DNA from 2 places in the Streptomyces sparsogenes subsp. cuspidosporus genome. Region 2 is predicted to be linked to the other one. Evidence: predicted binding sites of a transcription regulator. Region 2 holds the regulator's gene; the other holds the start of a gene.
The links. Region 2 encodes HspR, which represses chaperone genes until heat shock. Its sites were predicted from a motif close to TTGAGNNNNNNNNNCTCAA; they were not measured.
Positions count from the first base shown of each region.

Region 1: lon (endopeptidase La) is a predicted target of HspR. The motif match lies at 8,218-8,236, and genes of this name have one in related genera.

Region 1 is NZ_BAAASD010000010.1:3,188-17,745, reverse strand. It holds gene ABFY07_RS14670 (nitrate- and nitrite sensing domain-containing protein) at 1-2,135, opposite strand, end outside; gene ABFY07_RS14665 (hypothetical protein) at 2,478-3,251, shown strand; gene ABFY07_RS14660 (MarR family winged helix-turn-helix transcriptional regulator) at 3,384-3,866, opposite strand; gene ABFY07_RS14655 (lysozyme) at 4,123-4,965, shown strand; gene ABFY07_RS14650 (Uma2 family endonuclease) at 5,051-5,641, opposite strand; gene lon (endopeptidase La) at 5,775-8,195, opposite strand; gene ABFY07_RS14640 (RNA polymerase sigma factor) at 8,368-8,967, shown strand; gene ABFY07_RS14635 (zf-HC2 domain-containing protein) at 8,964-10,175, shown strand; gene ABFY07_RS14630 (ABC transporter ATP-binding protein) at 10,172-10,981, shown strand; gene ABFY07_RS14625 (hypothetical protein) at 10,999-12,510, shown strand; gene ABFY07_RS14620 (hypothetical protein) at 12,507-13,169, shown strand; gene ABFY07_RS14615 (rhomboid-like protein) at 13,121-13,891, opposite strand; gene ABFY07_RS14610 (spermidine synthase family protein) at 14,098-14,558, shown strand, end outside.
Region 2 is NZ_BAAASD010000008.1:31,587-46,144, reverse strand. It holds gene grpE (nucleotide exchange factor GrpE) at 1-625, shown strand, start outside; gene dnaJ (molecular chaperone DnaJ) at 671-1,846, shown strand; gene ABFY07_RS12595 (heat shock protein transcriptional repressor HspR) at 1,848-2,333, shown strand; gene ABFY07_RS12590 (Uma2 family endonuclease) at 2,479-3,135, shown strand; gene ABFY07_RS12585 (SDR family NAD(P)-dependent oxidoreductase) at 3,276-4,046, shown strand; gene ABFY07_RS12580 (ATP-binding protein) at 4,072-7,083, shown strand; gene ABFY07_RS12575 (FAD-dependent monooxygenase) at 7,119-8,351, shown strand; gene ABFY07_RS12570 (nuclear transport factor 2 family protein) at 8,442-8,822, shown strand; gene ABFY07_RS12565 (hypothetical protein) at 8,903-9,196, shown strand; gene ABFY07_RS12560 (ATP-binding protein) at 9,168-9,599, opposite strand; gene ABFY07_RS12555 (helix-turn-helix domain-containing protein) at 9,829-10,680, shown strand; gene ABFY07_RS12550 (DUF397 domain-containing protein) at 10,692-10,889, shown strand; gene ABFY07_RS12545 (hypothetical protein) at 11,002-11,961, shown strand; gene ABFY07_RS12540 (SRPBCC family protein) at 12,058-12,501, opposite strand; gene ABFY07_RS12535 (RNA polymerase sigma factor) at 12,663-13,916, opposite strand; gene ABFY07_RS12530 (YciI family protein) at 13,958-14,314, opposite strand.

The DNA of each region.
Region 1 (14,558 bases), on a different contig from region 2:
GCGAGGGCCGGGCGGGACTGCGCCGGGAGCGCGTTGGAGTTGGCCTCGGCCTCCGAGCCGGGGAAGGACGGGACCGAGGTGCCGCCGTACGAGGCGCCGGCGGGCGCGGCGGGCGGCAGCCCGGCGCCGGGCGGGCCGGCGGGCAGGATCTTCGTCGGGAGGACCACCACGGCCGCGACCCCGCCCGGCTTCTGCTCGCGCAGTTGCACCCGGACGCCGTGGCGCGCGGCCAGCCGGGTCACCACGTACAGACCGAGCCCCAGCGGGTCCTCGGGCTGCGGGCCCTGGCAGTACTCCGGCACCGGGTCGGCCAGCCGGTTGTTGAGCTCGGCGAAGCGCTCGGCCGTCATACCGATGCCCTCGTCCTGGACGGAGAGCATGACCTCGCCGCTCTCCAGCAGCCAGCCGGAGATCTGCACCATGGTGTCCGGCGGGGAGAAGGTGGTCGCGTTCTCCAGCAGCTCGGCGACCAGGTGGCTGATGCTGTCCGCGGCGTACCCGGCGACCTGGGCGTGCTGCGGCAGGGCCTGGATCTGCACCCGGTCGTACCGCTCGACCTCGCTGATCGAGGCGCGCAGCACATCCAGCAGCGGCACCGGGCCCGGGTGCGCGGCCTTGTTCTCGGAGCCCGCGATGACCAGCAGGTTCTCGCCGTAGCGGCGCATTCCGGTGGCCAGGTGGTCGAGCTGGAAGAGGGTCTGCAGGCGGTCCGGGTCCTGCTCCCGCTCCTCCATCTGCTCGATGATGGTCAGCTGGCGCTCGATCAGGCCGAGGGTGCGCAGCGCCAGGCTGACGAAGCTGCCGTGGACGCGGGCCCGCAGACCGTCGAGGCGGGTGGCGACCTCGTCCCGCTCGCGGCGGAGCTCGGACCGCTCGTCGGCCAGCTTCCGCCGCTCCTCGACCAGGCGGACCCGTTCCGCCTCCAGTTTCACGGCGCGCTCGTGCTCGCGCACCGCGGCCTGGTGCACCTGGTTGACGGACCGTACGGCCTCCGCGAACTCGTCGTTCCGTCCCTTGAAGGCGATCGGCTCCTCGGCCAGCGGGTCGGCGGCCACCCGCCGCGCGCCGAGCCGCAGCGCGGCCAGCGGCCGGGTCATCGAGCGGGCGGCCTGGACGCCGGCGCCGATGGCCAGCAGCAGGCAGGCCCCGAGGATGCCGAGGCCCACCTCGAGGTCGGTGACCTCGTCGTCGCGCAGCTGCTCCAGGTGCGCGATCTCGGCGGTGGCCAGGGAGGACTCGACGCCGCGCATCCGGTCGATGCGGGCGGAGAGGCTGGACTCGACCCGCTCGTCGTCGAGGAACAGGTCGGTGTCGGAGAGCTGGGGCTGGTCGGTGAGGCGGGCGATGTAGCGCTCGGCGGTGGTGACCTCGGTGCCGTTGACCGTGCGGGCGAAGCGGTCGCGTACGGAGCCGGGGGCGAGCTGGTTGAAGTCGGCGAGCGCGGACTGCTCGCTGACGTTGGTGCGCTGGGCGGCCGAGGTCAGCTTGGGCTGGGCGCCGCCCGCGGCGAGCGCGCCGAGCAGCAGTCCACGGGTGGCGGAGGCCTCTTCGGTGGCGCGGCCGAGCGGGGCCAGGGCGGCGGCGGAGCCGTCGTCGGCGCCCGCCCGGAGCCTGCGGGCCAGGGTGTCGGCGAGGCCGCCGAGGGCCTGGATGGTCTCGGTGTAGCTCTCGTACACGTCCAGCGCCGAGCCGTGGCCGGTCAGCGCCTGCTGCCGGACCTTGGGCAGCGCGTCCAGCAGCCGCCGCACCTCGGCCGGGGTGCCCGGGCCGACCTCCTTGACCTGGCGGTCCACCCGGGCCCGCTGGCTCTCGGACACTCCGGCACCGGAGGCGGAGTTGCGCCCGGCCGCGACGTACTCGGTCATGGCGTCGCGCTCGTCGGCGAGGGCGTGGGCGAGGGTCACCGCGCCGCGGTTGGTCTTGGCGAGGTCGACGAGCTCCTGGGCGTCGGTGGTGTCGTCCAGCGCGCCCAGCACGGCCGGGGCTCCGGCGCCGAGGACGGCGAGGGAGACGACGGCGACGGACACGGCCAGCCGGTTACGGACGCGTGCGGTGCTGCGCTGCGGCGCCGCCTGCTGCGCGCGTGGCTCGCCGCCCTGCTCGTGGTTGCCGCCCCGAAGCCGCTTCTTCCGCACCGGTGCTCACAATCTTTTCTCGCCCGACCCGCTGTGGTTCCAGAGGTGACGACGGTTCAACAATTGTGTTTCCCCACCTCTGGCAGGGGTCCCGACCCTTTCAGGACGGCTTTGGGACGGGCATGCATCACCCACCCCGCCACCCGAACGAGTGAACCGCATTGCGTAGTTGACCACCAAACTTCGGCCGCGGGCCATACCCTTCTCCAACCTTTCACGGGTTGGAAATCGCCCGACCCCCTGGCAAGATACTCCCTCACCACTTCCCCTAACCGTCAATTCCGGCGAATCCGGCAATTGACCGGCCAGGGGTGACGGGGACCGGTCCGGCAGACTGGCCGGATGCGCATCGAACTCGCCACCGCGCCCGGTGATCACCAAGTTCCCAACGAGGACTACGCGTCAGTAGCGCTGCCCGCGTCAGGCCAGGGCGGCGCACTGGTGCTCCTCGACGGGGTGACGCCCCCCGAGGAGGACTACGGATGCGCCCACGGCGTGCCCTGGTTCACCGCCCGCCTGGGCGGGGCGCTGCTCGAACTGTCCGGTTCGCGCTGGGACATGCCGCTGACAGGCTGCCTCTCCCAGGCGATCGAGCGCACCGCCGACGCGCACGGCACCACATGTGACCTTTCTCACGCGAGAACGCCCCAGGCGACGGTGGTCGCGGTGCGCTGGGACGCGGAGCGGGTCGAGCATCTGGTGCTCTCCGACTCGGCGTTGCTGATCGAGCGGACGGACGGCACGGTGACGCCCGTGCTCGACGACCGGATCGACCGGCTGCGCGCCGCGGGGAGGCGCCCGCTGGCCGCCCTGCGCAATGTCGAGGGCGGCTTCTTCACCGCCGCCGCCGACCCCGCCGTCTCCGGCCGGGCCGTGACCGGCACCCTCCCCCGGGCGGGGATCCGGGCGGTGGCCGCGCTCAGCGACGGGGCGGCGCGCTGGGTGGAGGTGTTCCGTGAGGGCGACTGGACCGAGTGCTTCGCACTGCTGCGCAAGGAGGGCCCGCAGGAGCTGATCGACCGGGTCCGGGCTGCGGAGGACGCCGACCCGGAGCGGGCCGCCTTCCCGCGCGGCAAGACCCACGACGACGCGGCGGTCGTCTTCGCGGAGTTCTAGCCCGGGCACCCGCCGGGGGTCCGGCCCGGACACCCACCGGGGTCCGGCCGGGGTTCCGGGCCGCGTACCACGGTCGCCACACCCGCGTCGCCGGATCGGCCCGGCTCGCCGATCCTGACGTACATGAGAGCCCTACTCCTGCGGCGGACGTGTGCCCTGGCCGGGCTCCTCGGCGAGCTGTACCGAGTTCAACCGGTGCAGCAGCCGGGCGAGTTCGGCCACCTCGCTGCGCTCCCACGCCGCGAGGCGGCGCGCGTACCGCGCCCGCCGGGCGCCTCGCACCCGACGGAACCGGGCCCGCCCTTCTTCCGTCAACTGAACCAGGAAGGCCCGCCCGTCGGCGGGGTCGGGGGTGCGCGCCACCAGACCCAGGTCCTCCAGCGCGCGCAGCTGGCGGCTCATCGTCGCCTTGCCGACCCCGAAGTAGGCCGCGAGATCAGTGGCGCGCTGCCGGCCGGCGTCTTCCAGCCGCATCAGCAGCCCGTACGCGGCGGATTCCAGGTCCGGGTGGACTTCCCGGGCCAATTCGCCCGAAGAGGCGCGGGCTCGGCGCAGGAAAACCGCCAATTCGCGCTCCAGAGCCAGGAATGCATGGTCTACACCAATTCCGCCCATGGTGCGTCCCTCACCCCCCTCGGGGGGCAATGCCCCGTTGTCGTGCACGTCAGAGCCCTCTCCGGATTTTCACGGCGTGAAAGTTTCTGCCAGGCGCGCTCGTCGCCGCAGCTCCGTCAGTATTTCGCAGGATTAGACCAACGGCGGCAACCCATCCCCCTTCCGCGCCGCGTATCTACGCCCGTAGCGTCATGCATGACATGGCCATACCAATGACATGTGCACCTCTCCCCACACGAGGCCCTCGGAGGCAGCCATGCCCAAGCACAGACCTGGCACGACCCGGCGCGCCCTCACCGCGCTCATCGGCATTCTCACCGGTCTCCTCACCATGAGCTTCTCGCTCTCCGGTACGGCTTCGGCCGCCGAGAGCGGGAAGAAAGTCCCCCACCCGGAGGACCACTGGGCGGGCTCCCAGATACTCAAGCACGAAGGCGGTTCCACGACCGGCGACGAGCCGCCCGGGCTGCTCGCCACGACGGAGGGCGTGGACGTCAGCAGCCACCAGGGCAATGTCGCCTGGTCGACGCTCTGGAACAGCGGGGTCCGCTTCGCCTACGTCAAGGCGACGGAGGGCACCAGCTACACCAACCCGTACTTCTCGCAGCAGTACACCGGGTCGTACAACGTCGGCATGATCCGCGGCTCGTACCACTTCGCCCTGCCGGACAACTCCAGCGGCGCCGCACAGGCCACGTACTTCGTCAACCACGGCGGCGGCTGGTCGCGGGACGGCAAGACGCTCCCCGGCGCGCTCGACATGGAGTACAACCCCTACGGTTCGACCTGCTACGGCAAGAGCGCCAGCTCGATGGTGAGCTGGATCAAGGACTTCACCAACACCTACAAGTCACTGACCGGCCGCGACGCGGTGATCTACACCTCCACGAGCTGGTGGAAGAGCTGCACGGGCAACTCCAGCGCCTTCGGCAGCATCAACCCGCTGTGGATCCCGCGCTACGGCGACTCCGTCGGTGAACTCCCGGCCGGCTGGGGCTTCCACACCATCTGGCAGTACACCTCCTCGGGCGCGACCGTCGGCGACCACAACAAGTTCAACGGCGCACTGGACCGGGTCCAGGCCCTCGCCAACGGCTGACGCCCCTGCCCCACCCAGGCGCTTCGCCCCCCGCCGTACGGATCCGGCTGTCCGTACGGCGAGGGGCGTCGGGCGTTCGGGCCGCTCAGTCCCGGGGGAATTCGTCGGTCTTGAGCGTCATTCCGACGACGGTGTCGGTCAGGTCCAGCTCACTGCCGAAATCGATGGTCATCTCGGCCCGGTACTCGCCGTCCTTGGGCTGGGTGAACAGCCGGCACCGGCCGGTGTACGGGTCGGCGATCAGGTAGACGGGCACTCCGGCGGTGGCGTACGCAGTCTTCTTGGGACCGTAATCATTCATGCTCGTGCGCCTCGAGATCACCTCGGCCACGAACTCCACGTCCTCATAGCGCCAATGGCCCTTGGAGTCCTTGACCGCGTCCTCGGCGACCAGCGTTACATCGGTCGCGAAGCCGTTGAGACAACCGGGGTAGTCGATCCGCACGTCCGACTTGATCCGCTTTCGCGGATACCGCGTCCGCAACTGTTCGACAATATCCAGGGTGATCTCCCAGTGGGTGTCCCGCTGCGGCGACATGAAGATGTTTCCCTCGACAATCTCGACCTTGATTCCCTCGGGGACGGGCATCTTCTCGAGCGCCTCGAACATCATGTCCAAGGTGAGCTCGTCGCTGCTGTCGGCCATCTCGATCCTGTCAATCTCCATGACGGTCACCGTGCCGCTCCTCCCCGCCGCGGCTCGAATGCACGCGACCGGTTGGTACAACGATACGACGGCCCCCAGGACACGGACGGCCCGGAACTCCCGTGCGAACAGGAGTCCCGGGCCATCGCCCCGATGGCGTCCGTCACGCCGCCAGGGGGACCTCCGGGGCGGCCGGGGCGGCCGCCGGGGTGAGGGCCAGTTCCAGGACGCGGCGGACGTCCGAGACCGGGTGGACCTCCAGCTTCTCCAGGACCTCGGCGGGGACGTCGTCGAGGTCGGGCTCGTTGCGCTTGGGGATGATCACCGTGGTCACCCCGGCCCGGTGCGCCGCCAGCAGCTTCTGCTTGACGCCGCCGATGGGCAGCACCCGCCCGGTCAGCGAGACCTCGCCGGTCATCGCCACGTCCGGGCGCACCTGGCGGCCGGAGAGCAGCGAGGCCAGGGCCGTGGTCATGGTGATGCCCGCGCTCGGGCCGTCCTTCGGGACCGCGCCCGCCGGGACGTGCAGGTGGATGCCGCGCTCCTTCAGGTCACCGACCGGCAGCTCCAGCTCCGCGCCGTGCGAGCGCAGGAAGGAGAGCGCGATCTGGGCGGACTCCTTCATGACGTCGCCCAGCTGCCCGGTGAGGGTCAGCCCCGCGCCGCCCGTCTCCGGGTCGGCGAGGGACGCCTCGACGAACAGCACGTCCCCGCCCGCGCCGGTGACCGCGAGCCCGGTCGCCACGCCCGGCACGGCGGTGCGCCGCTCGGCCGGGTCCTGGGCGGACTCGGGGGTGTGGTGCGGGCGGCCGATCAGCGGCCGCAGCTCGGCCACGCCGACCGTGAACGGCAGCTCCCGCTCGCCCAGCTCGTGCTGGGCCGCGACCTTGCGCAGCAGCCGGGCGATGGACCGCTCCAGGGTCCGCACGCCCGCCTCCCGGGTGTACTCCCCGGCCAGCTTGCGCAGCGCGTCCTCCTCCAGGACCACCTCGCCCGGCTCCAGGCCGGCCCGCTCCAGCTGGCGGGGCAGCAGGTGGTCGCGGGCGATGGTGACCTTCTCGTCCTCGGTGTAGCCGTCCAGGCGCACCAGCTCCATGCGGTCCAGCAGCGCCTCGGGGATGGCCTCCAGGACGTTGGCCGTGGCGAGGAAGACCACGTCGCTCAGGTCGAGCTCGACCTCCAGGTAGTGGTCGCGGAAGGTGTGGTTCTGCGCCGGGTCCAGGACCTCGAGCAGGGCAGCGGCCGGGTCGCCGCGGAAGTCGGAGCCGACCTTGTCGATCTCGTCGAGGAGGACGACCGGGTTCATCGAGCCCGCCTCCTTGATCGCCCGGACGATCCGGCCGGGCAGCGCGCCGACGTACGTACGGCGGTGGCCGCGGATCTCCGCCTCGTCGCGGACGCCGCCGAGCGCGACGCGCACGAACTTCCGCCCCATCGCGCGGGCGACCGATTCCCCGAGCGAGGTCTTTCCGACCCCCGGCGGCCCTACCAGGGCCAGCACCGCGCCGCCCCGGCGGCCGCCGATCACGCCCAGGCCGCGGTCGGCGCGGCGCTTGCGCACCGCGAGGTATTCGGTGATCCGCTCCTTGACGTCCTCCAGGCCCGCGTGGTCCGCGTCGAGGACGGCCTTGGCACCGGCGATGTCGTACGCGTCCTCGGTGTGCTCGTTCCAGGGAAGCTCCAGGACGGTGTCCAGCCAGGTGCGGATCCAGCTGCCCTCGGGGCTCTGGTCGGAGGCCCGCTCCAGCTTGTCGACCTCCTTGAGCGCGGCCTCGCGCACCTTTTCCGGCAGGTCGGCGGCCTCCACCCGGGCCCGGTAGTCGTCGCTCTCGTCCTCCGGGTCGCCGTTGAGCTCGGCCAGCTCCTTGCGGACCGCCTCGAGCTGCCGCCGCAGCAGGAACTCGCGCTGCTGCTTGTCCACGCCCTCCTGGACGTCCTTGGCGATCGCCTCGGCGACGTCCTGCTCGGCGAGGTGGTCGCTGAGCCAGCCCACGGCCAGCTTCAGCCGCGCCACCGGGTCGGCCGTCTCCAGCAGCTCCACGCGCTGCTTGACGGTCAGGAAGGGCGAGTAGCCGGAGTTGTCGGCCAGCTGGCCGACGTCGTCGATCTGCTGCACCCGGTCCACGACCTGCCAGGCGCCGCGCTTGCGCAGCCAGCTGGTGGCCAGCGCCTTGTACTCCTTGACCAGCTCGGCGACGGCACCGGGCAGCGGGTCGGGGACGATCTCCTCGACCTGGGTGCCCTCCACCCACAGAGCGGCCCCCGGGCCGGTCGTCCCGGCCCCTATGCGCACCCGGCGCACACCGCGGATCAGCGCGCCCGGGTCGCCGTCGGAGAGCCGGCCCACCTGCTCGACGGTGCCGAGCGTGCCGACGCCCGCGTACGTCCCGTCGATGCGCGGCACCAGCAGCACCCGCGGCTTCCCGCCGCCGCTCCCGCTTGATCGCGCGGCGGCCTGGGCGGCCTCCACCGCGGCCCGTACCTCGCTGTCGGACAGGTCCAGCGGCACCACCATGCCGGGCAGCACCACCTCGTCATCGAGAGGCAGCACGGGCAGGGTGAGCGGTGTGGACGTCGAAGCCATGATCTCCCCTTCGGCAGGCAAGTTGAGCTGTACAGGCTCAATGCACGAGCGCCTGCGGATGTTCCCGGGCCCGTGTTCGCTCTGAGCGATCAGCCGGCGGCGGGGATTTCGCGGGAACGCGAACCGACACCCCCTCGGTAAGCGATAGAGGGGCGTGAGACTGTTCCGCCCCATGGGGGCAGACCGAAGCGATGGCGAGCTGCTGCGCGCCGTCGCGACGGGAGACACGCAGGCGCTCGCCGCGCTCTACGACCGGCACGCCGGCTGGCTGCACGCCCGCCTCACGCGCCGCTGCCAGGACCCCGAGACGGTACGGGAGGTCCTCCAGGACACCTTCGTGACGGCCTGGCGGACGGCCGGCGCGCACCGCGGCGGCGAGGCGGGCGGCTGGCTGTGGACCATCGCGGCCCGGCGCCTCGTCGACGCCCAGCGCGCCGCCGCCCGCACCGCCGAGGCCCAGGCCGCCCACGCCCGCCACCAGCCGGACCCGGCCCGCGCCACCGCTCCCTCCGCGGAGGAGCGGGCGCTCGACGCGCTGGAGTACGGCGACGTCGGCTCGGCCCTCGACCGGCTCTCCCCCGAGCTGCGCGCCGTCCTGCGCGCCACGGTCGTCGACGGGCTCACCACCCGCGAGGCCGCGCAGTTCCTCGGCATCCCCGAAGGCACGGTCAAGACCCGCGCCCAGCGGGCCCGCCGGGAACTCCGCGCCGCGCTCAGCCAGCTGCGCGCCACACCCCCGCACCTCCTGGACGCCCTCGGAGGCACCGCATGAAGCGCCCCCGACCCACCCGGCGCGGCGGGCCCGCCGCCGCCTGGCACGTGACCCAGCCCCAGGCGGCCGCGTACGCCGACGGCTCGCTGCCGGAGACCGACACGTGGTCGGTCGAGAAGCACGTCGAGGCCTGCGCGCCCTGCGCGGCCCGCGTCTCCGCGGCCGTACGCGCGGGCGCGGCGGCCCCGGCCCTTGCGGACGTCCGCGCGGCACTGCTCGCCTTCGCGACGGCGGACGCGCCGGTGGAGGCGACGGCACCCGCGGAGGCCCCGGGCGCCGGGGCCGAGGCCTCGGCCCCCCGCCCCGCCCCGGCCGTGCCCCGGCTCCCGGCAGCCCCCGCCGACACGGCGGCGGCCGGGCGTGCCGGGCGAGCCCCTGCCCCCCAGTTGGCCGGGGACCTGTCCCCGGCCCCGACCGCGCACGCCGACACGCCCGCGGCACGGCACAGCGGACCAACCCCGGCCCCGGCGGCCGACGGCCGCACAGCCGTCGCGGCACGGCACGCCGGGCCGGAACCCGGCGGCGCGGGCGGTGTCCGCGCACGCCGCCGCGGGGCGTTCCGGGACCCCCGGGCGTGGATGGTGTGGGCCGCGGGGCCCGCGGTGCGGGGGCCTTGGCTGGTCGCGCTGCTTGTGACGGGCCTGGTCGCGGCCGGGGCCGCGCGGGCCGCCGGGATGTCCGGCGTGCGGCCGCTGCTGCTGGCGCTCGCGCCCGTGCTGCCGTCGGCCGGGGTGGCCGTCTCGTACGGGCGGCACGCCGACCCGATGCACGAGCTGGCCGCGTCCACCCCGTCCGGCGGGCTGCGGCTGCTGCTGACCCGTACCGCGTCGGTGCTCGCCGTGTCCGTGCCGCTGCTGACCCTCGCCGGGCAGCTCCTGCCCGCGGCCGCCGGGGCGCCCGCCACCCCGGCGTGGCTGTTGCCGGGGCTCGCGCTCACGCTCGCCGCGCTCGCCCTCGCCTCGTACGTCGGCTGCCGGATCGCCACCTGCGCGGTCACCGCGGGCTGGCTGCTGGCCGTCGGCGCCCCCGCGCTGCTCGCGGGCCCGGGTGAGAGCGGGGAGTCCTCGCTCGCGGACGCCTTGTCCGACTCCCTCGCCACCGTCCTCTCCGGCCCCGCCGCCCAGAGCTGCTGGGCGGCCGCGGCGGCCGTCTGCGCGGGGCTGCTGGCCCTGCGCCGCACGTCCTTCGACCACCTGGAGCGCATATGACCAGCGCCGTCTCCGTCCACCCCGTCTCCGCACACGGGCTGACCGTCCGGCACCGCAGGACCACCGCCCTCGACGCCGTGGACCTCTCCTTCGGCACCGGCGTCCACGGCCTGCTCGGCCCCAACGGGGCGGGCAAGACCTCCCTGATCCGCGTCCTCGCGACGGTCGCCCCGCCGACCGCCGGGCGGGTGGAGCTGCTCGGCGGGGACATCTCGGCCCCCGCGCACCGGACCTCCGTGCGCCGCAGGCTGGGCTATCTGCCGCAGGAGTTCGGCTACTACCCGGGGTTCACGGTCCGCGAATTCGTCGCCTACATGGCGTGGCTCAAGGAGGTGCCGCGCGCCAAGGCCCCCGCCGCCGTCGAACGCGCGGTCGCGCGGGTCGGGCTCGCGGACCGCATCGACGCGAAGGTCCGCACCCTGTCGGGCGGCATGGTGCGGCGCGCCGGCATCGCCCAGGCGATCGTCAACGACCCGGAGCTGCTGCTCCTGGACGAGCCGACGGCCGGTCTGGACCCGGAACAGCGGGTGGACTTCCGGGCGCTGCTGCGGGAGCTTGGCCGTACCGCGACGGTGATCGTCTCCACCCACCTGGTGGAGGACGTCGCCGCGGCGTGCAGCGAGGTCACGGTCATCGGCGGGGGCCGGGTGGCCTACCGGGGCACCCCGCACGCGCTGGCCGCGCTCGCCGCCGAGGCGGGGGCGGAGGACTTCGGCGACAACCCGATCGAGCGCGGGTACGCCGTGGCACTGCGCCACCACCGGTCCGGGCTGGGCGGCTCCGCCGGATGGGGGGTCGGCCGATGAGCCGGACCACCCACCGTATGAGCCGCGCCGACGGCCGTGGGGGCCACGCCGACGGCCGTACGGGCCACACCGACGGCCGCACGAGCCACACCGACGGCCGCACGAGCCACACCGACGGCCGCACGAGCCACACCGACGGCCGTACGGGCCACACCGACGGCCGCACGAGCCACACCGACGGCCGCACGGGGCGAGCCGCCGAGCCCTTGAGCCCGGCCGGCGCGCCGCGGCGCCCGGGCCACGCGCACTCCCCGCGCCGCGCCCGCCCGCTGCTCACCGAACTCCGCCGCGGCGCCGGTCTGCCCGCCGGCGCCGCGACCCTGGCCGTCCTGCTGTTCACCATGTACACGAAGGCCGACGACTGGCTGTCGGGCTGGACGGAGACCGCCAACATGCTGCGCGTCGCGGGGCTGGTGCTCGGCGCGCCGCTGGCAGCCGCGGTCGCCTGCTGGCAGGGCGGGCGGGAGCGGCGCCGGCGGACGGAGGAGCTGCTGGCCACCGTGGCGCGCCCGCCGCTCCGGCAGGCCCTGCTGGCCGCGGCCCCCGCCGTCGTGTGGCCGGTGGCCGGGTATCTGCTCACGGCCGTGGTGTGCCTGGCGTGGACCTGGCAGTACGCGGGCGGCGACGGCCCCCACCTGTCGCTGATCGTCGCCGACGCGACGGGGATCGGTTCGCTCGCCGCGCTGGGGTTCGTGGTGGGCCGGGTCGTGCCCTGGCGTCTCGCCCCGCCCGTGGTGGCCCTGGTCATGTACAACGTCGAACTCCTCCTCTCCAACCAGGAATCCGGCGTCTCCTGGCTCAGTCCCGGCAAGGAGCACGTCTCCACCTGGGGTCGGCCGGTGTGGTGGTTCGGGCCCGTCTCGATGGTCTGGACGGCCGGCCTCGCGGCCGCCGCGCTGCTGGCCTACGCCGCCCGCCGCCGCGCCCGCGCCCTGGCCCTCGCTCCGCTGGCCGCGGCGGCCACCGCCGCCGTCCTGCTCGCGCAGACCGGCGACGGCCTGTGGCGCCCGGACCCGGCGAACGAGGCGCTGGTCTGCGACGAGGGGACGCCGCGCGTGTGCGCGACACGGGTGCACAGCCGGATGCTGCCGGACGCCTCCCGCGCGCTGGCCGGGCTGACCGCGAAGCTGCGCGACGTGCCGAACGCCCCCGCCCGCATCGTCGAGGCCCCGGTCGACACCCAGGCGCGCCGCGCCGACGCGGCGCTCACCGGCTGGGACATGTACTTCCGGCGCAACCGGATCGCCGAGCCGGAGATGTTCGCGGCCAACGCGGCCCTCGGCGCGACGGCGCGGCACTGCCGGGGCGTCTCGGACGCGGACCGCTACAGCGACCTGAGCGAGGCCGTGGCCGAGTGGCTGGCGCCGATGCCCCGGCCCGAGAACGTGCCCCGCGGCGAGACCGAACCGGGCTTCACCCGCACGCTGAAGAGGCTGAAGACCATGCCCGACGGTGAGCGCACCCGCTGGTTGGGCGAGTACTTCGCCGCCGCGCGCTCCTGCCGGCTGAACGAGGTGAGCGCCCCATGAGCCCCCGCCACTCGAACAGCCCCCTGAACCCGAACAGCCCCCTGAACTCGAATCTGCTGCTGTACGCGCGCTCCCGCGCCCTGCCCATGACGATCGCCGTCCTGGTCGCCGCCGCGCCCGGCACCGCCTGGTGCGCCGACTGGCTCCTGACCCGGTCCGACCCCGGGCCGCGGGCCCGGCTGCCCGTCCTCGTCCTCGCGCCGGTGCTCGTCGCCGCCGCGATCGGGGTGGGCCTGTACAGCCACGGCGACGAGCTGGACCGGACCGCCGTACGCCCCTGGTGGTCCCGGCGCGGCTGTCATCTGCTGCTGCTCACCGCGCTGGCGGCGGGGCTGCTCGCGGTGGCCGTCCCGGGCGAGCCGCAGGCGTACGGGGCGGCCGCCATGGCCCGCAACGTCCTGGGCGCCGTGGGGGTGACGGCGCTCGGCGCCGCGCTCATCGGGGCCCGGCTGAGCTGGCTGCCGATGCTGGTGCACACCAGCGCGGTGTTCCTCGCCGGGCGGGCCGAGCCCGGCGGCGCCGGCGCGGTGTGGGCCTGGTCGGTGCAGCCGGGGGCGCAGCGGGCGGCGTGGTGGACGGCGGTGGCGCTGTTCGCCGCGGGCACCTGCCTCTACGCGCTGCGCGGCGCCCGCCCGGAGGGCCCGGGCACGCGCCGCTGAGCGGCCCGCCGGACGTACGGCCAGGCGAGGACGCCGATCGCGAGGGCGAGCAGGTGGCCCCAGTCGGTGAGCGGATCGGTGAACTCCGCCAGGTCGGCGAGGAGCGCCGCCGTGATCCCGCCGAGCAGCGTCCAGCGCAGCCAGGGCCGGACCAGCCCGGCGAGCGCGCCGGCGCACGCGAGCAGCCCGTAGCTGATGCCGTAGTCGAGCCGCCGGAGTGAGCTGTCGGGCAGTTGCCCGACGGCCACGGAGGCGGCCACGGGCAGCTCGGTCATCAGGGTCGCCAGGACGTGGCCGAGCAGGAAGATCCCGGCGGTCCGCAGCCCGCCCAGCCGCCGCTCCAGCGCGCCGACGACGACGAGGAACGCGACGATGTAGGGCGACAGCAGCCCGCCCGCGACCCACACCCCGCTGGCGACGAGCGACAGCAGCGGGCGGTGGGCGAGGTTCACGACGTCGGTGCTGGAGTGGGCCAGCAGGTCGCGTACCAGGTCGGGATCGGCGAGGTGGGAGAACAGCCCGGTGCCCAGCAGCACCAGGGCGTAGCAGAGGGTGAACGGCGTCGCCCGCGGACCGGGCACCACCCGCGCCGGCCCCCTGGCCGGCAACCACCCCGCGCGCCCGCCCCGCCCGGCGCGGCTGCCTTCCGCCACATGGGAAGACCGCACCGCCGGGTCGGCGCCCGCCGCGGCACCCGTGCCGACCGCTCGCGTCCACGTCACGCCGGGGCTCCTTCCTCGTCGGCCCCCCGCCGCTCTTCTGCCCGCTTACGGCCACAACAACGGCCGGGCCTCGCTCCATGTCACCGGCGCCGCATGTGTGAATGGCACCACAGCCGCGACCGACGTGCCCGGGGAGCGCGGCCGTCCCGCCCGGTAGATTCGGGGCCACGAGCCCGACCCAGCGCACCGGAAGGACCTCGAGACCCGTGCACCCGCCGTACGACACCGCCGCCGACCGGGACCGCCCCGTGACCCTCGACCGCCGCGAGGGTCCGTACGGCGAGGTGGTGCTGCGCCGGCGCGGCGGGGACGGGGCGGGCCGGGAGGGTGAGGCGGCCGCCGGGGCGCCCGTCTTCGAGATCATCGCCAATGGGTGCTTCCTGATGGACACCTCCGACGGCCGCTCCGAGCGTCTCCTGATCCACGCCGCGCTGGACGCGCTGCCCGCCGCCCGGCCGGCGCCCGCGCTGCTGATCGGGGGGCTGGGCGTCGGCTTCTCGCTGGCGGAGGCGGCGGCCGAGCCGCGGTGGGGCCGGATCGTGGTGGTGGAGCGCGAGGAGGCGGTCATCGACTGGCACCGCTCGGGCCCGCTGGGGCGGATCTCCGGGGCCGCGCTCGCCGACCCGCGCACGGAGGTGGTCCGGGCCGATCTGGTCGCCCATCTGCG
Region 2 (14,558 bases):
CGAGGAGCAGCCCGACGTCCCCTCCGAGGCCGCACAGACCCCTGAGGATGCGGCCAAGGGTGCCGCCGGGTCCGCCGACAAGGCGGGCCCGGAGGCCCCGGCAGGGGACCTCGAGCAGGTGGCCGTCCAGGCCCAGCTGGACCAGGTCCGTACCGCCCTCAACGAGCGGACGGCCGACCTCCAGCGGCTCCAGGCGGAGTACCAGAACTACCGGCGCCGGGTCGAGCGGGACCGGGTCACGGTCAAGGAGATCGCCGTGGCGAACCTCCTGTCCGAGCTGCTGCCCGTGCTCGACGACATCGGCCGCGCCCGTGAGCACGGCGAGCTCGTCGGCGGCTTCAAGTCCGTCGCCGAGTCGCTGGAGACGGTCGCGGCGAAGATGGGCCTGCAGCAGTTCGGCAAGGAGGGCGAGCCCTTCGACCCGCTGGTGCACGAGGCGCTCATGCACTCGTACGCGCCGGACGTCACCGAAACCACGTGCGTGCAGATTCTGCAGCCGGGGTATCGAATCGGCGAGCGAACGATCCGCCCGGCGCGGGTCGCCGTCGCCGAGCCCCAGCCGGGCGCACAGCCCAAGGGGGACGAGACGCCGGATGAGGAGAGCGGTGGCCCGGAAGAGGGCTGACGTGGCTGATGTGACAGCGATGGCAGGAGAGGAGGGACGTCGGGGATGAGCACCAAGGACTTCGTCGAGAAGGACTATTACAAAGTCCTCGGCGTCCCCAAGGACGCCACCGAGGCGGAGATCAAGAAGGCGTACCGGAAGCTCGCCCGCGAGTTCCACCCGGACGCCAACAAGGGCGACGCCAAGGCCGAGGAGCGCTTCAAGGAGATCTCCGAGGCGAACGACGTCCTCGGCGACCCCAAGCGGCGCAAGGAGTACGACGAGGCCCGCGCCCTGTTCGGCAACGGCGGATTCCGCCCGGGGCCGGGCGCGGGCGGCCCCGGCGGCACCTTCAACTTCGACCTGGGCGACCTCTTCGGCGGCGCCCAGGGCGGCGGCGCGGGCGGCGGCTTCGGCGGCGGCCTCGGGGACGTCTTCGGCGGCCTCTTCAACCGTGGCACCTCCACCCGGGCCCAGCCGCGCCGCGGCCAGGACATCGAGTCCGAGGTGACGCTGAGCTTCACCGAGGCGGTGGAGGGGGCCACGGTCCCGCTGCGGATGTCCAGTCAGGCCCCGTGCAAGGCGTGCTCGGGCACCGGCGACAAGAACGGCACGCCCCGCGTGTGCCCGACCTGCGTCGGCACCGGCCAGGTCAGCCGGGGCGGCGGGGGCGGCTTCTCGCTCACCGACCCGTGCGTGGACTGCCGCGGCCGCGGCCTGATCGCGCAGAACCCGTGCGAGGCCTGCAAGGGCAGCGGCCGCGCCCGCAGCGCCCGCACCATGCAGGTCCGCATCCCCGCCGGCGTCAGCGACGGCCAGCGGATCCGGCTGCGCGGCAAGGGCGCCCCGGGCGAGACCGGCGGCCCCGCCGGCGATCTGTACGTGGTGGTCCACGTCGACCCCCACCCGGTCTTCGGCCGCAAGGGCGACAACCTCACCGTCACCGTGCCCGTCACCCTCCCGGAGGCGGCCCTCGGCGGCGAGATCAAGGTCCCCACCCTCGGCGGCCCCCCGGTCACCCTCAAGCTGCCGGCCGGCACGCCCAACGGCCGCACGATGCGCGCCCGCGGCAAGGGCGCGGTGCGCAAGGACGGCACCCGCGGCGACCTGCTGGTCACCGTTGAGGTCACCGTCCCCAAGGACCTCAGCGACAAGGCGCGCGAGGCGCTGGAGTCGTATCGGGAGGCGACCGCGGGGGAGGACCCGCGGGCGGAGCTGTTCCAGTCCGCGAAGGGAGCATGACATGGATGGCCGAGGGGTCGGAGGCAGGAGCGGTACGGGCGCGCCCAGGAGCCGCAATCCGTACGAGCTGACGGACGAGTCGCCGGTGTACGTCATCTCGGTCGCCGCCCAGCTCTCCGGGCTGCACCCGCAGACCCTGCGCCAGTACGACCGGCTGGGCCTGGTCTCCCCCGACCGCACGGCCGGCCGCGGGCGCCGCTACTCGGCCCGCGACATCCAGCTGCTCCGCCAGGTGCAGCAGCTCTCCCAGGACGAGGGCATCAACCTCGCCGGTATCAAGCGCATCATCGAACTGGAGAACCAGGTCGCCGCCCTCCAGGAGCGCGTCGCCGAACTCCAGGCCGCGGTCGAGGGCGCGGCCGCGGCGATGCAGCAGCGCGAGGCCGCGGTCCACGCCTCCTACCGCCGCGACCTGGTCCCCTACGACCAGGTCCGGCAGGCCAGCGCGCTGGTGGTGTGGCGGCCGAAGTCCAAGCGCTCGGAGTAGCGGGGCGGGGAGCCCCCGGTCCCACCCCATCGGGTGGCCCGGTGACCGATCCTTCGGTCACCGGGCTTCTTTTCTGCCGGCGTGAGGGCGTTGTCCGTGCCGCACGGACGCTCCTGGCCCACACTTGAGGAGGAGGTGCTGCGCCATGACCGCTCTCGCCCACGAGGCGCCTACGACAATGGAGGTGCCTGAGGCCATGCCCGAAGACATGCCCTCGCTTGGACTGGACGAGGCCCTGTGGCAGGCGTGGAAGTCCCTGGAACTCCCCGAGGGCTTTCACGCGGAGATTGTCGAGGGGTTCATCGAGGTGTCGCCCACCGGACGTGCCAGCCACGCTCGTGTCATCAACCGTCTGCGGCGGGCCTTGGAAAGGCACCTGGAGAGCAGTGAGTATGCGGTGCACCACGACTGGAATGTCATCCACGAGCGCAAGGCGTGGGTCCCCGACCTGTTCGTAGCGCCCGAAGACGACGAGGAGTTCCTCACCGAAGACGGCCTCGGCTTCACCGCCTCCGCCGTGAAGCTCGTCGTCGAAGTCGTCCCCCCCCCCGGCCACGAGAACCAGCAGCGCGACCGGGCCCGCAAGCGCCGCGCCTACGCGCGTGCCGGCATCCCCGTCTACGTCCTGATCGACGACTACGACAACCACGGCGCGGTGACCGTGCTGACCTCGCCGTCCCCGGGCGAGGAGACGTACGCCGCCGCCATCCGCGTCCCCTACGGCACCGAGGTGCAGATCCCGGAGGGCCCGGTGAAGGGGTTCGCTCTCACCGAGGCCATCACGGGTCCGCGATTGACCTGACCACACGCAGGACCGTCATGGCGGCGCGGTGCGCTCCGCGGCCGGTGAGCCGGCGGTGAGCGCGCGGTGAGCCACCGCCGCCACTGTGGGGCCATCGCCCGGTCCACCAAGGACCGGCCATGGAAACGCGGAGCACAGTGATGGGCATGCTGACCGGCAAGACGGCGCTGGTGACGGGTGGATCGCGGGGTATCGGGCAGGCTGTGGCGCTGCGGCTGGCGGCCGAGGGCGCTGTGGTCGCCGTTCACTACGGGGGCAACGAGGACGCGGCCAAGGAGACCGTGGCGCGCATCGAAGAGGGCGGCGGCCGGGCGTTCGCCGTGCGGGCGCGGTTCGGCGAGGACGGCGCGGTGGACCGGCTGTTCGAGCAGCTGGCCACCGGTCTGGCGGGACGCGGTCTTGACATCCTGGTCAACAACGCGGGTATCAGCTCCGGCAATCCGATCGCCCGGGTCACCGAGGAGGAGTTCGGCAGGCTGCTGGCGATCAACGTCGCCACGCCGTTCTTCGTGATCCAGCGGGCGCTGCCGCTGCTGAACGACGGCGGCCGCATCGTCAACATGGGCTCGACGGCCAGCCGGTTTGCCGTGTCCACGCAGATCGGCTACACCATCAGCAAGGCGGCGCTGGAGTCGATGGCCCCGTCGCTGGCCAACGAGCTGGGCCGGCGCGGCATCACGGTGAACACGGTCGCGCCGGGCGCGGTGCGGACCGACATGACCGCGGGATACACCTGCGTGCCGGAGGTGGTCGCGGGGCTGGAGGCGATCACGGCGCTGGGGCGGCTGGGCGAGCCGGAGGACGTCGCCGATGTCGTGGGATTCCTGGCGGGGCCGCGGGGCCGGTGGGTGACCGGCCAGACCATCGATGTCTCAGGTGGGACCTATCTCGGTCCGATCGCCCCCGCGTGATCTTCGCCGGTGGATAATCGCCGGCATGCGGTTCGGAATCCTCGGCGAGACCCGGGCGTGGTACGACGACGGGGCGGAGGTCCCGCTGGGCGGGCCGGCCCGGCGGGCGCTGCTGGCGCTGCTGCTGGTCCGTCCCGGGGAGGTGGTGTCCGCCGACCGGCTGGCCGAGGAGCTGGACCCGGGCGGGGCGGTGTCGGCGCACGCCCTGCAGTCCCAGGTCTCCCGGCTGCGCACCGCCCTCGGCCCGGCGGCGGCGATCGAACGGGCCGGGGCGGGCTACCGGATCGTGGTGGCGCCCGAGGACGTGGACGCCTGCCGGTTCGAGCGGCTGGCCCGGGAGGGCCGGGCCGCGCTGGGCGACGGCGACCCCGGGCGGGCGGTCGCGCTGCTGCGCGAGGCGCTGGGCCTGTGGCGGGGGCCCGCGTGGGACGGGCTGGACGGGAGCGAGACGGCCCGGGCCGCCGCCGTGCGGCTGGAGGAACTGCGGCTCGGGGCGCTGGAGGACCGGATCGAGGCCGAGCTGCGGCTCGGTGAGCACCGCGCTGCCGTACCGGAGCTGCGTGAGCTGGTCGGCCGCCATCCGCTCAGGGAGCGGCTGGCGGGGCTGCTGATGCGCGCGCTGTTCGCGGAGGGCGGGCAGGCCGAGGCGCTGGTGGTGTTCGAGGAGACCAGGAGCCACCTGGCCGAGGAGCTGGGCGCCGACCCCTCAGCCGAACTCGCCGCGCTGCACCGGGAGCTGCTGAGCGTCGACCCGTCGCCCTCGCCCGCCGCGCCGCCCGCGCAGCTGACGTCGTTCGTGGGCCGCGACGAGGAAGTGGCCGAGGTCGCCGAGCTGTTGCGGGTGGCCCGGCTGGTCACGCTGATCGGGCCGGGCGGCGTCGGCAAGACCCGGCTGTCGGTGGAGGTCGCGGGGGCGGGGGCCGCGCGGGACGAGGTGTGCTTCGTGGAGCTGGCTCCGCTGCGCGACGGCGCGGACCTGCCCCAGGCGCTGCTGGGCGCGCTCGGCCTGCGCGGGAACGGGCTCCAGCCGCAAGGCGGCCCCACCACGCCGGTCGACCGTCTGATCGCCGCGCTGTCGGGCCGGATGCTCCTGCTCGTCCTCGACAACTGCGAGCACGTCGTCGAGGAGGCCGCCGCGCTGGCGGCGCGGCTGCTGGCGACCTGCCCGCGGCTGCGCGTCCTGGCGACCAGCCGGGAGCCGCTCGGCATCATCGGCGAGCACGTCCGGCAGGTGCGGCCGCTCGACGACGAGGCGGCGGCACGGCTGTTCACCGACCGGGCCGCCGCGGCGCGGCGCGGCTTCACCGCCGATCCCGGGCTCGTACGGCGCGTCTGCGCCGCCCTGGACGATCTGCCGCTGGCCATCGAGCTGGTGGCGGCGCGGCTGCGCACGCTGGACCTCGACGACCTCGTGGGCCGGCTGGACGACCGGCTCGGGGTCGCGGCCCGCGGCAGCCGTACGGCCGACGGGCGCCATCGCACGCTGCGTTCGGTGGTCGCCTGGAGCTGGGATCTGCTCTCGGAGTCCGAGCAGCGGGCCGCGCGCCGTTTCACGGTCTTCGCCGGCGGCGCGAGCGCCGAGGCCGCGCTGCGGGTGTGCGGCACGGACGGCGAGACGCTGGAGTCGCTGGCCGACAAGTCGCTGCTCGAGCCCGCGGGCGGCGGGCGTTACCGGATGCTGGAGACGATCCGGGCGTACGGCGCCGAGCGGTTGGACGAGGCGGGCGAACGCGACTCGGCGCGCGGCGCCCACGCCCGGTACTTCCTGGAGCTGGCGCGGACCGCCGACCCCCATCTGCGCGGGGCCGGACAACTGGAGTGGCTGCGGGTCCTCGCCGCCGAGCACGACAACCTCCTGGCGGCCCTGCGCTGGGCGATCGAGGCGCCGGACCCCGCCACGGCCCTGGAACTGCTTGCCGCGGCCTCCACCTACCTGTGGATCCGCGGTGCCGCCGCCTCCGTCGCCCCGTACGCGATCACGCTGCTCGACGCCCTCGGCGACACGGCCGGCGAGACGGCCGGTGACACGGCCGGTGACACGGCCGGTGACACGGCCAGTGACACGGCCCCGGACGGCATCGGCGAGGAGTACGCGGTCTGCGTACTGCTCGCGGCGTCCGGCAGCGCCCCCGGGCGACCGGTCTGGCGGCGGCACCGCGCGGCGGCCGAGCAGGCGCTCGCGGCCGCCTGGCCGGGCGACCGCGCGGGCCGGTATCCGGCCGCCCTGCTCCTGTGGCTGATGCGCAGCGCGAGCGAGTCCGACCCGCGCGGCGCGTTCGCCCTCGTGTCCTCCCAACGCGACTGCCCGGAGCCGTGGGCACGGGCGGTCGCCTGGTACGTGTCCGGGTTCGGGTCGCTCGGCGAGGGGGACGCCGAGGCGGGCGAGCGCGCACTGGCCACGGCCGCCGAGGGGTTCCGCGCGCTCGGTGACCGCTGGGGCACCGCGCTGGCCCTGGACGTGCTGGCCGGCCTCGCGGGCGGGCGCGGCGACTGCGCGCGGGCCATCGCGCTGACCGACGAGGCCCTCGCCCTCACCGGGGAGCTCGGCGCCCTGGAGGACAGCGCCGACCTGCTGGTCAACCGGGGCGACCTGCTGTCCGGCCGGGACGGCCACCTCGACGACCGGGGCGGCCACCTCGACGACCGGGGCGACCAACCCGACGACCGGGCGGCGGCCCGCGCCGACTACGCGAGCGCGGCCGACCTGGCCCGCCGGGCCGGCAGCTCGACCTGCCTGGGAGCGGCCCTGCGCGGGCTCGGGGACATCGCCGCGCTGGAGGGAGACCTGGACGAGGCGGAACGGCTCTACGGGGAGGCCCTGGAGCGGATCGACCCGCACTGGGTCAAGAGCCTCGGCAACCGGGTGCGCACCCTCGCCGGCCTCGGCCGCGTCGCCGAGGCGCGGGGCGCCGGGCCGGCGGCCCGGAAGCGCTACCGGGAGGCGGCCGAGGCGGCGGGAGGCCCGGACAGGCTCCATCTGATGGGCCTCCCGGCGTCGGTCGTCGAGTCGGTCCTGGAGGCGGTGAGCCGGCGGTGAGCGTGCGGTGAGCCCTCCCCGGCAGTCTCTCCGCCATGACGAACCACGACGCACAAACCAACCGTGACGCACTCACCAACCGCAACGTACTGATCTCGGGCGCCTCCATCGCCGGCCCCGCGCTCGCGTACTGGCTCCACCGCCACGGCTTCAACCCCACCATCGTGGAGCGCGCCCCGGCCCTGCGCGAGGGCGGCTACGCCGTCGACTTCCGCGGTGAAGCCCATCTGTCGATCCTCCGCCGCATGGGCATCCTGGACGACCTGGAGCGGGCCCGCACCGGCATGGGCTCCATGTCGTACGTCAACAGCGCGGGGAAGCCGGTGGCCGACATGCCCGCCGACCTGTTCGCCGGGGACCTCGAAGTCCTCCGCGGCGACCTGGCCCGCATCCTCTACGACGCCACCAAGGAGCACACCGAATACGTCTTCGGTGACTCCATCACCTCGCTCACCGAGGACCCCGACGGCGTGACCGTCACCTTCGAACGCTCCGCGCCGCGCCGGTTCGACCTGGTGATCGGGGCCGACGGGCTGCACTCCAACACCCGCCGCCTGGCCTTCGGACCCGAGGAGCGGTTCGTCAAGCACCTCGGCGTGCACTGCGCGATCTTCACCACCGCCAACCACCTCGGCCTCGACCACACCGGACACGCCTACCGCACCGCGGGCAGGCTGGTCGCGATGTACAGCGCCCGCCACAACACCGAGGCCAAGGCGGTCTTCTACTTCGCCTCACCGAAGCAGGACCTCGACCGCCGCGACGTGGCCCGGCAACAGGCCGCCCTCACCGAGTGCTTCACCGGCAACGGCTGGCAGAGCGAGCGGCTGCTGGACGACATGCGCCACGCCCCGGACTTCTACTTCGACTCGGTCGGCCAGGTCCACATGGACAGCTGGACCCGCGGCCGGGTCGCCCTCATCGGCGACGCCGCCTACTGCCCCTCCTCCCTCTCGGGCATGGGCTCCGGCCTCGCCCTGGTCGGCGCGTACGTCCTCGCCGGCGAACTGGCCGCCGCGCACGGCGACCACGGTGTGGCCTTCGCCCGCTACGAGGAGGAGATGCGCGAGTACGCGACGGGCTGCCAGAAGATGGGCGACGGCGTCGCCAAGCTCATGGTCCCCCGCACCCGCGCCCTCGCCACGTTCCTCAACGGCTACTACAAGCTCATCCCGTACCTGCCGGGAAAGAACATGGCCGCCAAGATCGCCCGCAAGACCGCCGAGAACATCAAGCTGCGCGACTACGAAGCCCTTATCGGGGCGTAGTCGGCGAGGCCGCATTCCCTGCGGGGAACTGCCGGCTGGGCGCGGTGTCCGCAGGATCGGTCCCCTCACCACGAGAAAGGGACCGCATCCATGTCAGAGCTCGACACCGCCGAGGTGATCCGTCGCTTCAACGAGGCGTTCACCAGCCATGACCCCAGCGGACTGACGGACCTGGTGGCCGACGACTGCGTGATGGTGTCCGTCCAGCCCGCCCCGGACGGCACGCGCTACGAAGGCCGTGAGGAGTGCCTGAAATTCTGGGCCGCGCTCGCCGCCGACCCCCACACCGACTTCACCCCGTACGACGTCTTCGTCGCGGGTGAGCGTGGGGTCATCCAGTGGCGGGCCACCTTCACCGACAGCGAGGCCACGTTCGGCGAGGGGCATACGACGTCGGTGCTCGGCGTGAATGTCATGCGGGTGAGGGCCGGCCGGATCACCGAGGCGCTGGGCTACTCGAAGACTCCGTGACGACCGATGACGACCGATGATTTCCGGGTCCTCGCGACGTCCTAACTGCTGACCGGATCATCCGCAGTGGGGAGGACCCCGTGCACGCAGCCCTTGTGACCCTGACCATCGACCCGGCCCAGGCACCCGCTGCCGCCGCCGCGCTGATGGAGGACGTCCTGCCGAGGATCCGCTCGGCGCCCGGCTTTCTCACCGGATACTGGCTGGAGCCCGTGGACGGTCGTGGCCTCTCGATGACCGTCTTCGAGACCGAGGACCAGGCCCGCGCGGCCACCCCGCCCGCCCTCGACTGGACCGCGCCCGGCGTCACCATCGAGTCCGTCGAGTTCCGCCGCGTGGCCGTCGCTACCAGCCAGGACGAGGCGTCCGGCTGATCTCGCACCACACCACCTTGGACGCGGGGCCCCACAGCTCGCCGTTCAGTGGGAAGTGATTCCAGCTGTCGGCGAGCAGCTCCAGCAGATGAAGCCCCCGCCCACCCTCGCTGTCCGCGCCGACCTTCCGCAGGCCGGGCGGCGTGGGGCTGGTGTCCCACACCGTCATGCGCAGCCGCTCGGCGTACCACTTCAGCCGCAGGTAGGCCTCGCCTCCGGTGTGCACGATCGCGTTGGTGAGCATCTCGCTGGCCAGCAGCTCGGCCCGGTCGACGAGTTCGGGCAGCTCGTGCGCGGTGAGGGCGGTACGGAGGGAGGCCCGGGCGACACGGACGGCGCGGGGGTCGTGGGGGATGTGCAGCGAGTACTCGAACGGCGCGACGGCAGGGGTGATGAGGGGCATGGGGGCCTCCTGTGGCGCGGTGGGGTTGCGAGGGCGGGCCGGTGTCATTGCCGCCATGCGGGCATGGCGGTGCGCTTCCGGCTGGCCGGATGTTTCGCTTGGTGAGCGGTGCGATACTCAACGTAGGGTGCTACATAGCACCGGCGCAACGTAGTACGCCAAGTTCGCCCAAAGGAGGCGGCTCATGGCAGGGTGGCGCCGCAGCCGCTGAGTAGCAGGGAGTGGGCACATGCCGCCGAGGAGTAATCCGACCGCCCGTCAGGAGCGGCTGGGCGCTGAGCTGCGGAAGATGCGGGAGCGCGCCGGTCTGACCGCCCGCGAGGCCGCCAAGCGCTTGGGGGTGAGCCCCATGCAGATGAGTCACATGGAGGTCGGTCGCCTCGGCGTCAGCGAGGAACGGCTGCGCGCGCTCGCCGACCAGTACCACTGTGGGGACGCCGCGTTGGTGAACGCGCTGGTCGCGATGGCGACAGAGCGGGTGCGCGGCTGGTGGGAGGAGTATCGCGGCACCCTCGCCTCGACCTCGCTGGATCTCGCCGCTCTGGAATGGCACTCCACCCACATGCGGAGCCTGCAAGTGGTGCACATCCCTGGTCTGCTCCAAGTGGAGCCGTATATGCGGGCCCTGTTCACGTACGCACGCCCCACCCACGCCTCGGAACACCTTGAGGCGGTCATCGACTTCCGTCTGCGGCGCCGTGAGGTGCTTGAACGTGAAGACCCACCCGCCTTTACGGCGATCATCCACGAGGCCGCGCTGCTGATGAAGGTCGGCGACCGTAAGGCGTCCCGTGAGCAGCTGGACTTCATTCTGGAGACATCCGAACTCCCGAACGTCACCGTACGGGTCGTGCCCTTCTCCGCAGAGGGATTCGCGGGCATGGGCTACGCGATGACGTACGCGGCGGGCCCGGTTCCCCCGCTTGACACCGTGCAGATCGACCACGTTCACGGCATCGACTTCCTGCACGCCGAGGCGCAACTCGGCTACTACCGCGCCCTCCTGAGTAGGGTCGAGGCGTCAGCGATCAGCCCCGAGAAGTCGCGGGACTTCATCCACCGCATCGCACGAGAGTTGTAAGGAATCAGGACATGCATCAGGTCCACTGGCGAAAGTCCTCCTTCTCGGGGACCGGCCCGGACAACAACTGCGTAGAACTCGCCGCCACCGACGGCGCCATACACCTCCGCGAGAGCGACGACCCTGGCACAGTCATACGCACGAACCCCCGCCCGCTCGCGGCCTTCATCCGGGCGGCCAAGGCAGGGGTGTTCGACAACTTGCGGTGAGTATGGGACAGCGACACGCCGTGCCGTCGGCGTGTCGCTGTCCCATACTCACCGCAAACCGGGTTGTCCACAGGCCCAAGCGGCAGCCGGAGACAGACGGCACCCTGAGGGGGTGACGAGGACGGGGGACCCGGTCTCGCTGACCGGGCTGGCCGGCGCCCAGGGCGGCGTGGTGCTGACGGCTCAGGCCCTGGCGGGCGGATGGGATCGGCGTCGGCTGAACCGATGCCTGGTGGGCGGCGGATGGACGCGGATCGGCCGGGGGGCCTGGGTCGAGCCGGGGCGGGCGGTGGATGGGGTGACGCTGCTGTGGGCGAACCAGCTCGCGCACCCGCAGCTCGTGGTGAGCCACACGGCGGCCGCAGTGCTGCACGATGTCGAGACGCTAGCCCAGCGCGTGGAGTTCATCGGGCCCTGCGGGCGTAGACCCACCATCCACGGTGGCGAGCTGCATCGGCTGCCGCTGAGCGCTGATGAGGTCACCACCGTGGCCGGGCTGAGGGTCACGACGGCCGCGCGCACGATGGCGGATCTGCTGCGGGCCTGGGAGCGGGACGAGGCGTTGGTGGCGGTGGAGTCCGCCGTGAGTCGGCGTCCCGGCCGGGGCCCTGAGGCGGGGCGGCGGGAGCCGTGCACCACGCTCGGGGAGATCGCGCGTGCGGTGGAGAGGGGGGCCGGGTTTCAGGGCACGAGGGCGGCGCGCGAGTGGCTGGCGCTGGCGGACCCCAAGGCCGGGTCGCCTGCGGAGACGATCGCTCGGCTGCGGATGAACGACGCCGGGCTCTACCCGGAGTCACAGGTGCCGCTCATCACCCCGTCAGGGCGGCGGGCCTTTCCTGACTTTCTGTTCCGGAAGCAGGGGCTGGCGGTGGAGATCGAGGGCTACCTGTGGCACGGCAGCCGGGCCCAGCACCAGCGGGACACGGTCCGCTACAACGACCTGATGTCGTGCGCGGAAGTGCGCCGCATCATGAGGTTCACGGCGAGCGATGTGTACCGGCGCCCCGGGGCGGTGATCCGCGACATCCGGGGCGTTTTGGCACACCTGTCAGGCGTCCAGACCGCTTCGTAGCGGGGCGAGCGGTCCGACAACTTGCGGTGAGTATGGGACAGCGACACGCCGTCGGCACGGCGTGTCGCTGTCCCATACTCACCGCAAACCGAGGCGTCAGCCGGCGGCCAGGAAGGTGGTCAGGCTGTCGAGGAGCATGGTGCTGCCCTGTTCGGCCATGTCGCGTTCCTCGGCGGTGTCACAGGTCTGGCTGAGCACGATCCGCGTGTGGTGGTCGTCCTGCTCGTCGAGTTCCATGGTCATGGCGGCGGGCTCGGGCTTGCCGGGCACGTCCATGCCGGTGACCAGGCGGCGATGCTCGGCGACCTCGAGATAGGAGCCGGTCAGGGGGAACTGCCCGCCGTCCGGGGTGACCATGGTGGCCTTCCACACTCCGCCCGGCCGTACGTCCATCTCGACGGAGCCGGCGGCGGCGCCCGCCCACTGGGTGTACTGCTCGGGGGTGGTCCACGCCTGCCACACCGCCACCGCAGGGGCGTTCAGCGTGCGGGTCAGGGTGTAGGCGAAGCCGTTGGCCGCGGTGGTCTGCTCGGTGGTCATGTCTCGTCTCCTCGTCTCGCCCGGTGGAGCTGTCTGATGTGCAGACGCCCGGGGGCGTGAGAACTCATCGGTGTGCGTTGCCAGAACTGTGTCATCTGCCTCTGACAATGCGGCTGTTGGCGCCCTGGCGCCACGGTTGAGCGGGTGTCCGGCCGTGTCCTTCAGGAGCCGCAGTGGGCGGCGCGGTCCAGGAGGAGCCGGCGTTCGCGGGTGTTGCGGGTCAGGGAGGCGGCGCGTTCGTATTCGGTGCGGGCCTCCGCCTCGCGGCCCAGCCGCTTCAGCAGGTCGGCGCGGACGCTGGGGAGGAGGTGGTAGTCCTTCAGGGCCGGTTCGTCGGTGAGGGCGTCGACGAGGGGGAGGGCGGCGGCGGGGCCCTGGGACATGGAGACGGCGACGGCGCGGTTGAGTTCGATGACGGGGGAGGGGGTCAGGGCCATGAGCCGGCCGTAGAGGATGGCGATGGTGGCCCAGTCGGTGTCCTCGTAGCGGGCCGCCTGGGCGTGGCAGGCGGCGATGGCGGCCTGGAGGGAGTAGGGGCCGTGGCCGGCGCGGTGGAGGGCTTCGACGCCGCGGTGGATGAGGAGGCGGTTCCATCTGGCGCGGTTCTGGTCGGCGAGGAGGACGGGTTCGCCGTCGGGGCCGGTGCGGGCCGGGGTGCGGGAGGCCTGGAATTCCAGGAGGGCGGCGAGGCCGTGGGCTTCGGGTTCGCGGGGCATGAGGGCGGCCAGGACGCGGGCCAGGCGGAGGGCGTCCTCGCAGAGGGCGGGGCGGAGCAGGTCGTCGCCGGCGGTGGCGGAGTAGCCCTCGTTGAAGATGAGGTAGATGACTTCGAGGACGGAGGCGAGGCGGGCGGCCCGGTCGGCGCCGTAGGGGACCTCGAAGGGGACGTCGGCTTTGGCGAGGGTCCGTTTGGCGCGGACGATGCGCTGGGCGACGGTGGGCTCCGGGGCCAGGAAGGCGCGGGCGATCTCCTGCGTGGTCAGCCCGCCCAGCAGGCGCAGGGTGAGAGCGACCCGGGCCTCGGTGGACAGCACGGGGTGGCAGGCGGTGAAGATCAGCCGCAGCAGGTCGTCGTCGATGTCCTCGGCGGGGTCCTCGGCGTAGTCGGGCGGGGCCGCGTCCGTGAGGGTACGGCCGACCTCGGCGAGCTTGCGCGCGTACGTCTCCTTGCGGCGTACGAGGTCGATCGCGCGGTGCCTGGCGGTGGCCATGAGCCAGGCGCCCGGGTTGTCCGGGACGCCCGACTCCGGCCACTGCTCCAGCGCGGCGACCAGAGCGTCCTGCGCCAGCTCCTCGGCCAGCCCTATGTCCCGCACGATGCGGGTGACCCCCGCGATGATCCGCGCGGATTCGATTCTGAAGACCGTTTCGGTGGCCTGGACCGCCTCAGGGCCTGCTGCTCCCGTCACGGTCACCCATCAGAGCAGCCGCGCGGGAGCCGGGCAAGCGCGGTCGGTCAGCCTTCGGCGATCTCCCGGACCTCGGCGGTGACGGTCCAGTAGTCCTCGTGGGTCTGCAGGAACCGCTTGGTCCACTCCAGCGCCTCCGCCTTGTCCTTGGCCTGGATGATGGAGTAGCCGCCGATGACCTCCTTGCTCTCGGTGAAGGGCCCGTCGGTGTAGCTGAGCTTGCCGCCGGACCAGGTGACCCGGGTGCCCTCGGAGGTGGGGGTGAGGCCGGCGGTGTCCAGCATCACCCCGGCCTTCGTGATCTCCTCCAGCAGCGCGCCCATGCGCTCCTGGAGCTCGGGGCTGGGGCCCTCGGCGGGGGCGTTCTGCTCGTCGATGCGGATCAACGTCATGAAGCGCGGCATGGTGACTCCTCGGTACGGAGGGCGGGGCCTCTCCCCGCCTCTCACCCTTGCGTCGAACGGGAGACGGCCGGATCGACAGCTCCCGGAAAAAATCTTCGGAGAATTTTCCGCCCGCTCTGCCCGTGTATATGACGATAAGTTCCGCCTGGTGCGGGCGGGGCGGCCGGGGCGCACGATGGGGAGAGGGTTAGCGGGCGCCGACAACGGTGAGACGTAACAGCCCGTGACCCGTCGGCAGGGAAGA